Regions from separate parts of the Janthinobacterium sp. GW822-FHT07H10 genome, predicted to be linked through region 1. Evidence: riboswitches for the same ligand, from Rfam matches in the RefSeq annotation. Region 1 holds a riboswitch; the other holds the start of a gene.

What was found. Region 1 has a riboswitch for FMN ahead of ribB (3,4-dihydroxy-2-butanone-4-phosphate synthase). Riboswitches for the same ligand answer to the same signal wherever they lie in the genome.
Region 2: it holds a riboswitch for FMN, as region 1 does, so the genes downstream of both, AC1RDJ_RS06275 (6,7-dimethyl-8-ribityllumazine synthase) here and ribB (3,4-dihydroxy-2-butanone-4-phosphate synthase) in region 1, are expected to answer to the same signal.

Annotation. Positions count from the first base shown of each region.
Region 1 covers NZ_JBXAKS010000007.1:200,811-205,226, reverse strand. The annotation lists gene AC1RDJ_RS17560 (MFS transporter) at 1-1,173, shown strand, start outside; gene ribB (3,4-dihydroxy-2-butanone-4-phosphate synthase) at 1,181-1,828, opposite strand; FMN riboswitch at 1,923-2,073, opposite strand; gene AC1RDJ_RS17550 (M16 family metallopeptidase) at 2,259-4,416, shown strand, end outside.
Region 2 covers NZ_JBXAKS010000002.1:476,754-481,169, reverse strand. The annotation lists gene AC1RDJ_RS06285 (class II aldolase/adducin family protein) at 1-302, opposite strand, end outside; gene AC1RDJ_RS06280 (ABC transporter substrate-binding protein) at 567-1,628, shown strand; gene AC1RDJ_RS06275 (6,7-dimethyl-8-ribityllumazine synthase) at 1,690-2,193, opposite strand; FMN riboswitch at 2,366-2,527, opposite strand; gene AC1RDJ_RS06270 (TonB-dependent receptor) at 2,602-4,416, opposite strand, start outside.

The DNA of each region.
Region 1 (4,416 bases):
GGCGGCGCGCTGGCCGACTGCTATGGCCCCAAAGCCGTGTACCAGGGCGGACTCGGCGTCTTCATCCTCGGCTCGATCCTGTGCGGCGCCGCGCCCGACGGCCATTTCCTCACGGCGGCGCGCCTGCTGCAAGGGGCGGGCGCGGCCCTGTTCATGCCCAGCTCGCTCAGCCTGCTGACGCACAGCTTCGACGACGAGCGCGAACGCACGCGCATGCTCGGTGCCTGGTCGGCGCTGGTGGGCGTGGCGGGCGCGTCCGGTCCCCTGATCGGCGGCATCCTCGTGCACCAGTTCGGCTGGCGCAGCGTCTTCTGGGTGAACGTGCCGCTGGGCGTGCTGGCCATCGTCATGGCGCAGGTGCTGCTGGCCGCGCCGGCCCGCCAGCCGCGCGACCTGTCGCTGTTCAGCCATGCGCTGGGCGTGGCGGCGCTGGCGGGCCTGAGTTTCGTGCTGATCGAAGGTCCCGTGCTGGGCTGGCTGTCGCCGGGCGTGCTGGCGGCAGGGGCATGGACGGTATTGTCCGCCTGGCAATTACTGCGGCGCGAGCGCAGCGGCAGCCATCCGCTGCTGCCGCGCGCACTGTTTCACAGCAGCAGCTTCGGCGCGGCCAATGGCGTGGGATTTTTGATTAACTTTTGCGTCTTCGGCCAGCTGTTTTTATTGAGCCTGTTCCTGCAGCAAGCGGGCGGCGCCGACGCCTTGCAGTCGGGCCTGCGCCTGCTGCCCATGATGGCAGCCTACACGGTGGGCAATTTCATGGCTGGGAGTATTGCGGCGCGGCATGGCACGCGCCTGCCGATGCTGTTCGGTTTGCTGGTGGGCGCCGTCATGGCGCTGCTGTTGATGGCCTTGCGCCCCGGCACGCCGTTTGCGCTGCTGGCGCTGGGCACGGCCGTCATGAACGTGGCCATCGGCATCGCCATTCCCGCCATGACGGCCACCGTGATGCGGGTGGCCGGCAAGCAGCATGCGAACAGCGCGGCGGCGGCCCTGAATGCGAACCGGCAGATCGGCGCCCTGGTGGGCGTGGCCCTGATCGGCAGCATCCTGCACATGGTGCCCGACTGGTCGCTGCGCCTGCCGCTGGCCTACGCGACGATTGCCGCCGCGTATGGCCTGGCGGCGGCCCTCGTCCACCGCCACGTGCACGTGCCGCAGGCCGTGGCGGCCTGAGGCGAGCTTACTGCTCGCGCGTGCTGCGCCACTCGACCAGTTCCTCGATGGTGAGGATGGGCATGCCATGCAGTTCGGCAAAGCGTTCGATATCGTCGCCGCGCATCATGGTGCCGTCCGGATTCATCAGCTCGCACAGCACGGCGGCCGGGTTCAGGCCCGCCATGCGCGACAGGTCGACGGAACCCTCCGTGTGACCACGACGCTCGAGCACGCCACCGGGCGCGGCGCGCAGGGGGAAGACGTGGCCCGGACGCACCAGGTCGGCCGGCTTGGCGTCCTTGGCGATGGCGGCGCGGATGGTGGTGACCCTGTCGGCGGCCGACACGCCCGTCGTGACGCCGTCGCGCGCCTCGATGGAGACGGTAAACGGCGTGCCGTAGCGGCTGCCGTTGTCGGACGACATGGGCGGCAATTCCAGCGCGCTGACGACGTCCGTCGGCAGGCACAGGCAGACGATGCCGCTGCATTCGCGGATCAGCAGGGCCATGGTTTCATTCGTCAGTTTTTCCGCCGACAGGATCAGGTCGGCTTCATTTTCACGGTCGAAATCGTCGAGCAGGATGACGGGGATGCCGGCGCGCATGGCGGCCAGGGCGGACTGGATGCGACCTTCGAGGTCGTTGGAAAGCAGGGTATAGCTGTTGACTAACATGGTGAAACGCTCCTCGCATAGGCGAAAAACGCTGCAGGGCAAGCGAATAGACGCAACTGGCCGCATCGCCGTGGCGATGGGACATCACACTACTGCACATCTTCTTTCATCCGGACTATACCGTCGGCTCTAGGTTTGCACTAGATCTGCTGACCCTGCCAAAAGGAATTTGACAGGCGCTCGCGGGCTTGACCGTTGCCGGTCTTACCGCCGGTGGGGAATCGCACCCCGCCCCGAAGACGTATTGTTGTGCCGGTCCACATGACCGGCGGCAATACTGTAGCACAATTGAAAAAACCTGGCAGGGCACAGTCGAGTTTGTTATTCGACAAAGTTCCCTTGGGAAAGTCGTTTCCCCTAAGCTGTTTTTAATCGCGGAAAGTCGATTTCGGTGTAAGGTATGCTTACTGAATCTTACGCAAGGCACTACATGAAGCTGAGTAAATTACGCCTGATTTCGGGCGCCGTCCTGCTGGCATGCGCCTGCATGGCCCAGGCTGAAATCCGTTTGAGCGACCCCTTGCCGCTGGCACCAGAAGTTACCGTAGGTACATTGCCGAATGGCTTGACCTACTACATCAAGAAAAATGCCCGTCCGGCACAGAAAGTCGAGCTGCGCCTCGTGGTGAAGGCCGGCTCCATCCTGGAAGACGACGACCAGCAAGGGCTGGCGCATTTCACGGAACACATGGCTTTCAACGGTTCCACGCATTTCAAGCGCAATGAACTGATTTCTTACCTGCAATCGATCGGCGTGAAATTCGGCGCCGACCTGAATGCCTACACGAGCTTTGATGAAACGGTGTACGTGTTGCCGATCCCGACGAACAGGAAAGGCAACCTGGAAAAGGGTTTCCTCGTGCTCGAAGACTGGGCGCATGGCTTGAAGTTCAATCCGGCCGACATCAACAGCGAGCGCGGCATCGTGCTGGAAGAGGCGCGCCTGGGCAAGGGCGCCAGCGACCGCATGAACAAGGTGCTGTATCCGAAATTGCTGAACGGTTCGCGCTATGCGGAACGCATGCCGATCGGCAAGGAATCCGTGCTGAAGACCTTCAAGCCGGAAGCCATCAAGCGTTTCTACCAGGACTGGTACCGTCCCGACCTGATGGCCGTGATGGTGGTGGGCGACGTCGAGCCGAAGCAGGCCGAAGCGATGATACGCGCGCATTTCGGCAAGCTGAAAAATCCCGCGAAACCGCGTCCGCGCGTGTATGCGGAAGTGCCGCAGCGCTCGCAGACGGAAGCGCTGGTGATCACGGACAAGGAGGCGGCCGACAATTCCGTCTTCATCCGCTACCCGATCCGCGCCGCGCAGGAACCCGTCACCATTGCCGACTACCGGCGCCAGATGATCGAAAACCTGTACGGCCAGATGCTCAGTGCGCGCATGCAGGAATTGTCGCAGCAGGCCAATCCGCCCTTCATCCAGGGCGGCAGCAGCATGGGCAAGCTGGTGCGCGGCTATGAATCGTTCAGCGCGTATGCCTTGCTGGGCAAGGGCGGCGTGCAGCCGGCCATCGATGCGCTGGTGCAAGAAGATGAACGGGCGCGCCGTTTCGGTTTCAGCCAGGATGAGCTGGACCGCGCGCGCAAGGACATGTTGCGCAACTACGAACGGGCCTACAACGAGCGCGACAAGTCCGATTCGGCCGGTTTCGTGGCCGAGTATTCGCGCAACTTCCTCGAACAGGAAGCCATCCCCGGCATCGCCAACGAGCTGCTGTATGCACGGGAACTCTTGCCGCAAGTGACCTTGCAGGAAATCAACGAGACGGTGGCCAAGGTAATCCCCGACCAGCAAAAGAAACTGGTGGTCTACATGGGTGTCGAGCCGAAGGCGGGCGATACGGCGTCCGCCGTACCGACGCAGCAGCAATTGCTCGATGCGGTCGCCAGTGCCGAGCAGCAAAAGGTTGAGCCGCGCACGGAAAAAGTCCTCGCCAGCGAACTGATGGCAGGTCCGCCGGCCGGCGGCAGCATCGTCAGCGAAACGCTCAACAGCGCCATCGGCGTGACGGAACTCAAACTGGGCAACGGCGTGCGCGTGCTGCTGAAACCGACGGACTTCAAGAATGACCAGGTGCTGATGGGGTCGACGCGTTTCGGCGGCCAGTCGCTGTTCGGCGACGCCGATATCTACAACGCCCGTTACGCCAGCGCCGTCGTCGGCAGCATGGGCTTGAAGGACCTGGCGCCGCTGGACCTGCAAAAAGTGCTGGCCGGCAAAACGGTTAACGTGGGCGCCTCGCTGGGCGAGCTGAGCGAAGGCTTTGGCGGCTCGTCCAGCAGCGCCGACGTGGAAGTCATGCTGCAGCTGGTGTACCTGTATTTCCACGACGTCCGCAAGGATGACGGCCTGTACCAGTCCTTCATCGGCAAGCAGCAGGACCTGGCGAAGAACAGCATGGCGCAGCCGGAAGCCGTGTTCTACGACGCCATCCAGCATGCCATGTTTGGCGACGGCCCCCGCGTGGAAGGCGTGCCGCGCGCCGAGGATTTCGATCGTGTGGGCCTGGAGCGGTCGCTGGAGATTTTCCGCCAGCGTTTTTCCAGCGCGCGCGACATGACCTTCATCTTCACCGGCA
Region 2 (4,416 bases), on a different contig from region 1:
AAATAGCGCGCGCCGCCGTTGTTGGCGTCGCCCACGATCACCGTGCCGTCCAGCGCCAGCACGGCCGCCTTCAGGGGCTGGCCGCGGCGGAACGGACCCGGATCGTTGACCACCACCACCTTGTCGCCGCCCGGCGTGCGCTCGACGAAGCCCACCGTGCCGTTGGCCGTCAGGCTGCCCGTCTCGCGCAAGCCGTCGAAGGCCGTCTGCGCATCGCGCCGCACCTGCTCCACGAAGGCCAGTTCGGCCGCCGTCAGCTCCTGGGTTTCTGCTTGTGCTTCCGCTTGTGCCACGTCCGTCATGTCATGCTCCATTCAGTTTGGGTTAGGGATACGGGTCGCTCCTGTCCCTACTTTCGCAAGACGCGTGCCAGCACCGGGACCGGGGGCATTGGCGGATGGCTGCTGCTGGCGCAACAGCGGCTGCTGGCGCGGCAGCAGCGCCAGGCGCCGGCGCTGTCGGCCAGCCAGCAAGCACAGGGCCGGGCCCGATCCGGCGGACCAGGCCCCGGCAGCGGGCATGTTTCGTGCAGCGCCTGGTCTTCCCTCACCTCACCAAGGAATCCCATGACTACCGCAACCTCCGCTGGCGCCGATACCGTCGATACCGTCTGGTTCACGCGCTGCCCCGTGCCCACGGCCACGGGCCTGGCCTACAAGCTGGGCTGGCTGGACGAGGAATTCGCCCGCGACGGCATCGCCCTGAAAACCCTGCAGGAAGTGGGCGGCGAACTGGCGCGCCACCATTACGACCATGGCCTGTCCACGCTCGTGCGCGAAGGCGGCAACCTGCTGGCCCTGCCCGCGCGCGCGCAAGGGGCGCCCACGCGCCTGATCGGCCTCACATGGATAGACGAATGGCAAGCCATCCTCGTGCGCCCCGGCGCCGGCATCGCGACGCCGGCGCAGCTGCAGGGCAAGCGCCTGGCGCTGCCCGCCTTCCGCGCCGAGGATTTGCGCGAGAACCGGCGCGGCCGCAGCATCGCGCGCGGCATGAGCCTGGCCGGCTACAAGGGCGTGCTGGCGTCGGCCGGCTTGACGCTCGACGACGTGCGGCTGGTGGAAGTGGGAGGTGAGGCGCCAGCGGCGCAGAACCTGGGCGCGGGGCTATGGCAAGGCATAGGCCCGCTGCTGCGCGGCGAAGTCGACGCCGTCTACGTGAAAGGCGCGGCGGCGGCCGAGGCGGCACGCGCGGCGGGGCTGGAAGTGGGCATCGACATCGACGCCCTGCCCGACCGCCGCTTCCGCGTGAATAACGGCACGCCGCGCCCGATCACCGTGCATGAAACGATGCTGGAGCAGCACTTCGAGCTGGTCGTGCGCTTTCTGACGCAGACGCTGCGCGCCGCGCACTGGGCGCGCAACCACCAGGCCGACGTGCTGGCCATCCTGCAGGGCGAGACGCGGGCCGGCGCCGACGCCGTGGCCGAAGCCTACCGCGACGGTTTTCATTTGACGCTGGCGCCCGACCTGTCCGACGAGAAGGTGGCCCTGTTCCGCCAACAGAAGGATTTCCAGCTGCAGCACGGTTTCCTCGACCGCGACGTCGACATCGACGCCTGGATCGACCGCCGCCCCCTGGAGGAAGCGCAGCGGCGGCTGGCAGCGCTGCTGCAGCAGGCGGCGTAAAAAAGGCCAGCGCATCCAGATGCGCTGGCCCCGGCATTGCCGCTACGCGGCAAACGGCCGCTCAGGCGGCCAGCGCCGCATGCGGCGCACTGGCCGGTTGCGCCAGCCGCTGCAGCGAATGGATGGTGGCCGCGCAAGCCGTGGCCAGTTCCGCGCCCTTGACCTTGAAATGCTGGAAGTAGAACTCCTGGTGTTCGTGGCCCGCATGGAAGTGGTGCGGGGTCAGCACGGCCGACAGCACGGGCACGCCCGTTGCCAGCTGCACCTGCATCATGCCGGAAATGACGGCGTCGGCGACGAAGTCATGGCGGTAGATGCCGCCGTCGACCACCAGCGCGGAAGCGGCAATCGCCGCGTACCGGCAGCTCCTGGCCAGCGCTTGCGCATGCAGGGGGATTTCAAAGGCGCCGGCGACGTCGATGACATCGATCTCGTTTTCGGCAAAGCCGAGGACCGCCATGTCAGCGATGAAGGACAGGCGGCATTGGGCGACGATGTCGCGGTGCCAGCCCGCCTGGATGAAAGCGATGCGCTTGCCGGGTGCGGCGTGTGAAGGTTGTGACATATAAGAAACTCCTGTTTTCAAGAATGATAAAAACAGGGCATGGGATCGAAGGGGATATGACAGGCGCAGAACAGCCGCGCCCTACTGGGCATGCAGACATACGCACGCGCACCGACGGCAAACGCAGGCCGTCCATGCGCCGGGCGCAGGCCGGCAGCAACACAATGATACATCCCGCTCTCTCTTTATCCGGACTATACCGTCGGCCCCGGAATCGCACCGGGTCTGCTGACCTTGCCGTCCCGGTCCGAAGACCGTGCCGGCAAGCGCTCGCGGGCTAGGCACGCATGCCATTACCGCCGGTGGGGAATCGCACCCCGCCCTGAGAACGTCGCGTGGCCGCCGCACAGGGTGCGGCAGCCACGCCCGGCGACTATAGCATATCGCCCCTGTCCCTGCCCCGCGCGCCTAGAACTGCAGCGTGTACGACGCCCCCACCGTGCGGCCCTGGCCGATGATGACGGTGTCGCCATTCACCGCGCCCGGCACGAAGCTGGTGAGCGTATGGTTGCGGTAGACCTTGTCGGCCAGGTTGTTCGCATACGCCGTGATCCGCTGCTTGCCGCCCGGCAGCACATACGACAGGCGCGCATTGGCCAGCGCGAAGCCGCCCTGGTTCAGCAAGCCACGCGCGTCGCTTTGCGGGTCGACATAGTAGTACTGCTTGGACGTGTAGCGCACGTCGCCGCTGAAGACCAGCTGCGCGCCATTGCCCAGCGGGTAGCGGTAGTCGGCTGCCAGCAGGGCCGTCACGTGGGGCGAGCGCACGAATTCATTGCCGGAACGGTCGCCGCCATTGTTCTGGATGGCGAAATCGTCGAATTCTGTGCGCAGCAGGCCCGCGTTGGCGTTGATGTGCAGATTGTCCGTCGGCTGCGCCTCGACCTCGAATTCTGCGCCGTTCACGTGGGCCTTGCGCACGTTCTGCAGATAATTCACGCTTTGCGTGGGGTCGCCGTTGTACACGCCCGTGATATTCACCTGCACGTTCTTGTAGTCATAGTGGAAGACGTTGGCGTTGAAATTCAGGCGGCCATCCAGCCATTCGGACTTGATGCCCGCCTCGAACGAGTTCAGGGTCTCCGGCTTCACCGTGTTCAGGGCGCGCACGTCCGTGGCGCTCGTGTTGTAGCCGCCCGACTTGATGCCGTGCGCGTATTTCAGGTAGCCGCGCAGGGTGCGGCTGAAGCGGTACTCGGGCGTCACGTCGTAGGTCAGCGCATTCCACGTGGTCGAGGGATTCGACGTGAAGTTGTTGTTGGCCACGGAGGCGGCCGCGTAATTGCCGCCCCGGACCGTGTTCCACCAGTTGGAAGGATCGCCGAACGTCACCGTGTTCGATGCGGCCTGCACGCGGCGCAGGTCCAGGTCCTTGGTTTCCGTGGTCCAGCGCAGGCCGAACGTGGACAGCAGCTGCTCGCTGAAGTTGACGGTCGTGCTGCCGAAGATGGCCGCGCTGCGCGCCTTGTGCTGGTAGATGGTGCGGTTGTAGCCGACGGGCTGCGTGCTGCCCGCCAGCGCCGGCACCGTGCCGTTGGGCAGGCGCGCGCCGGCCGCATCGGAATCGATCTTTTCATTGAAGTAGAACAGGCCCGCCACCCAGCTCACGGCGCCGTTCTGCGGCGACGTCAATCGCAGTTCCTGCGACACCTGGCGGCTGCTCGCCTTCGAGCGGCTGCGCCCCACTTCCAGCGGCGTGTTGTCGCTGTCGCCCGTCGCCTCGTTGCGGAAGTTTTCATAGCCGGTGATCGAGGTCAGGGTCAGCTCGCCCAGCGCGTATTCCAGGTTCAGCTGGGCGCCGCCCTGTTTCACGTCGCTGTCGGCCGGCGCGTTCGTGCTCACGTCGTCCGGATTCGTGCTGGGGACGTAGCCATTGCGGTAGACGCCATTGGCGCCATAGCTGGCCACCGTGGTGGTGGCGCCCTTGGTCGTGTAGTCGCGGTAATGCAGGTTCAGATTGGCCGTCAGGTCGCGCCCGATCAGGGCCTTGAGCTGGCCGCGGATGGCGCTGTCCTTGAGTTTTCCGTCGCGCTCGCCCGTAAACAGGTTGCGGAAGCGGCCCCGGTCCTGCTGCTCCGTGTGGAAGGACAGCCGCCCCGCCAGCACTTCGTCGACCAGCGCGCCGCCGATGGCCCCTTCGGCCAGCTTGGTGTCGTAGCTGCCGTAGTCCAGCTTGGCGTAGCCGCTGGACTTGAACGAGGGCTTGCGCGAAATGACGTTGAT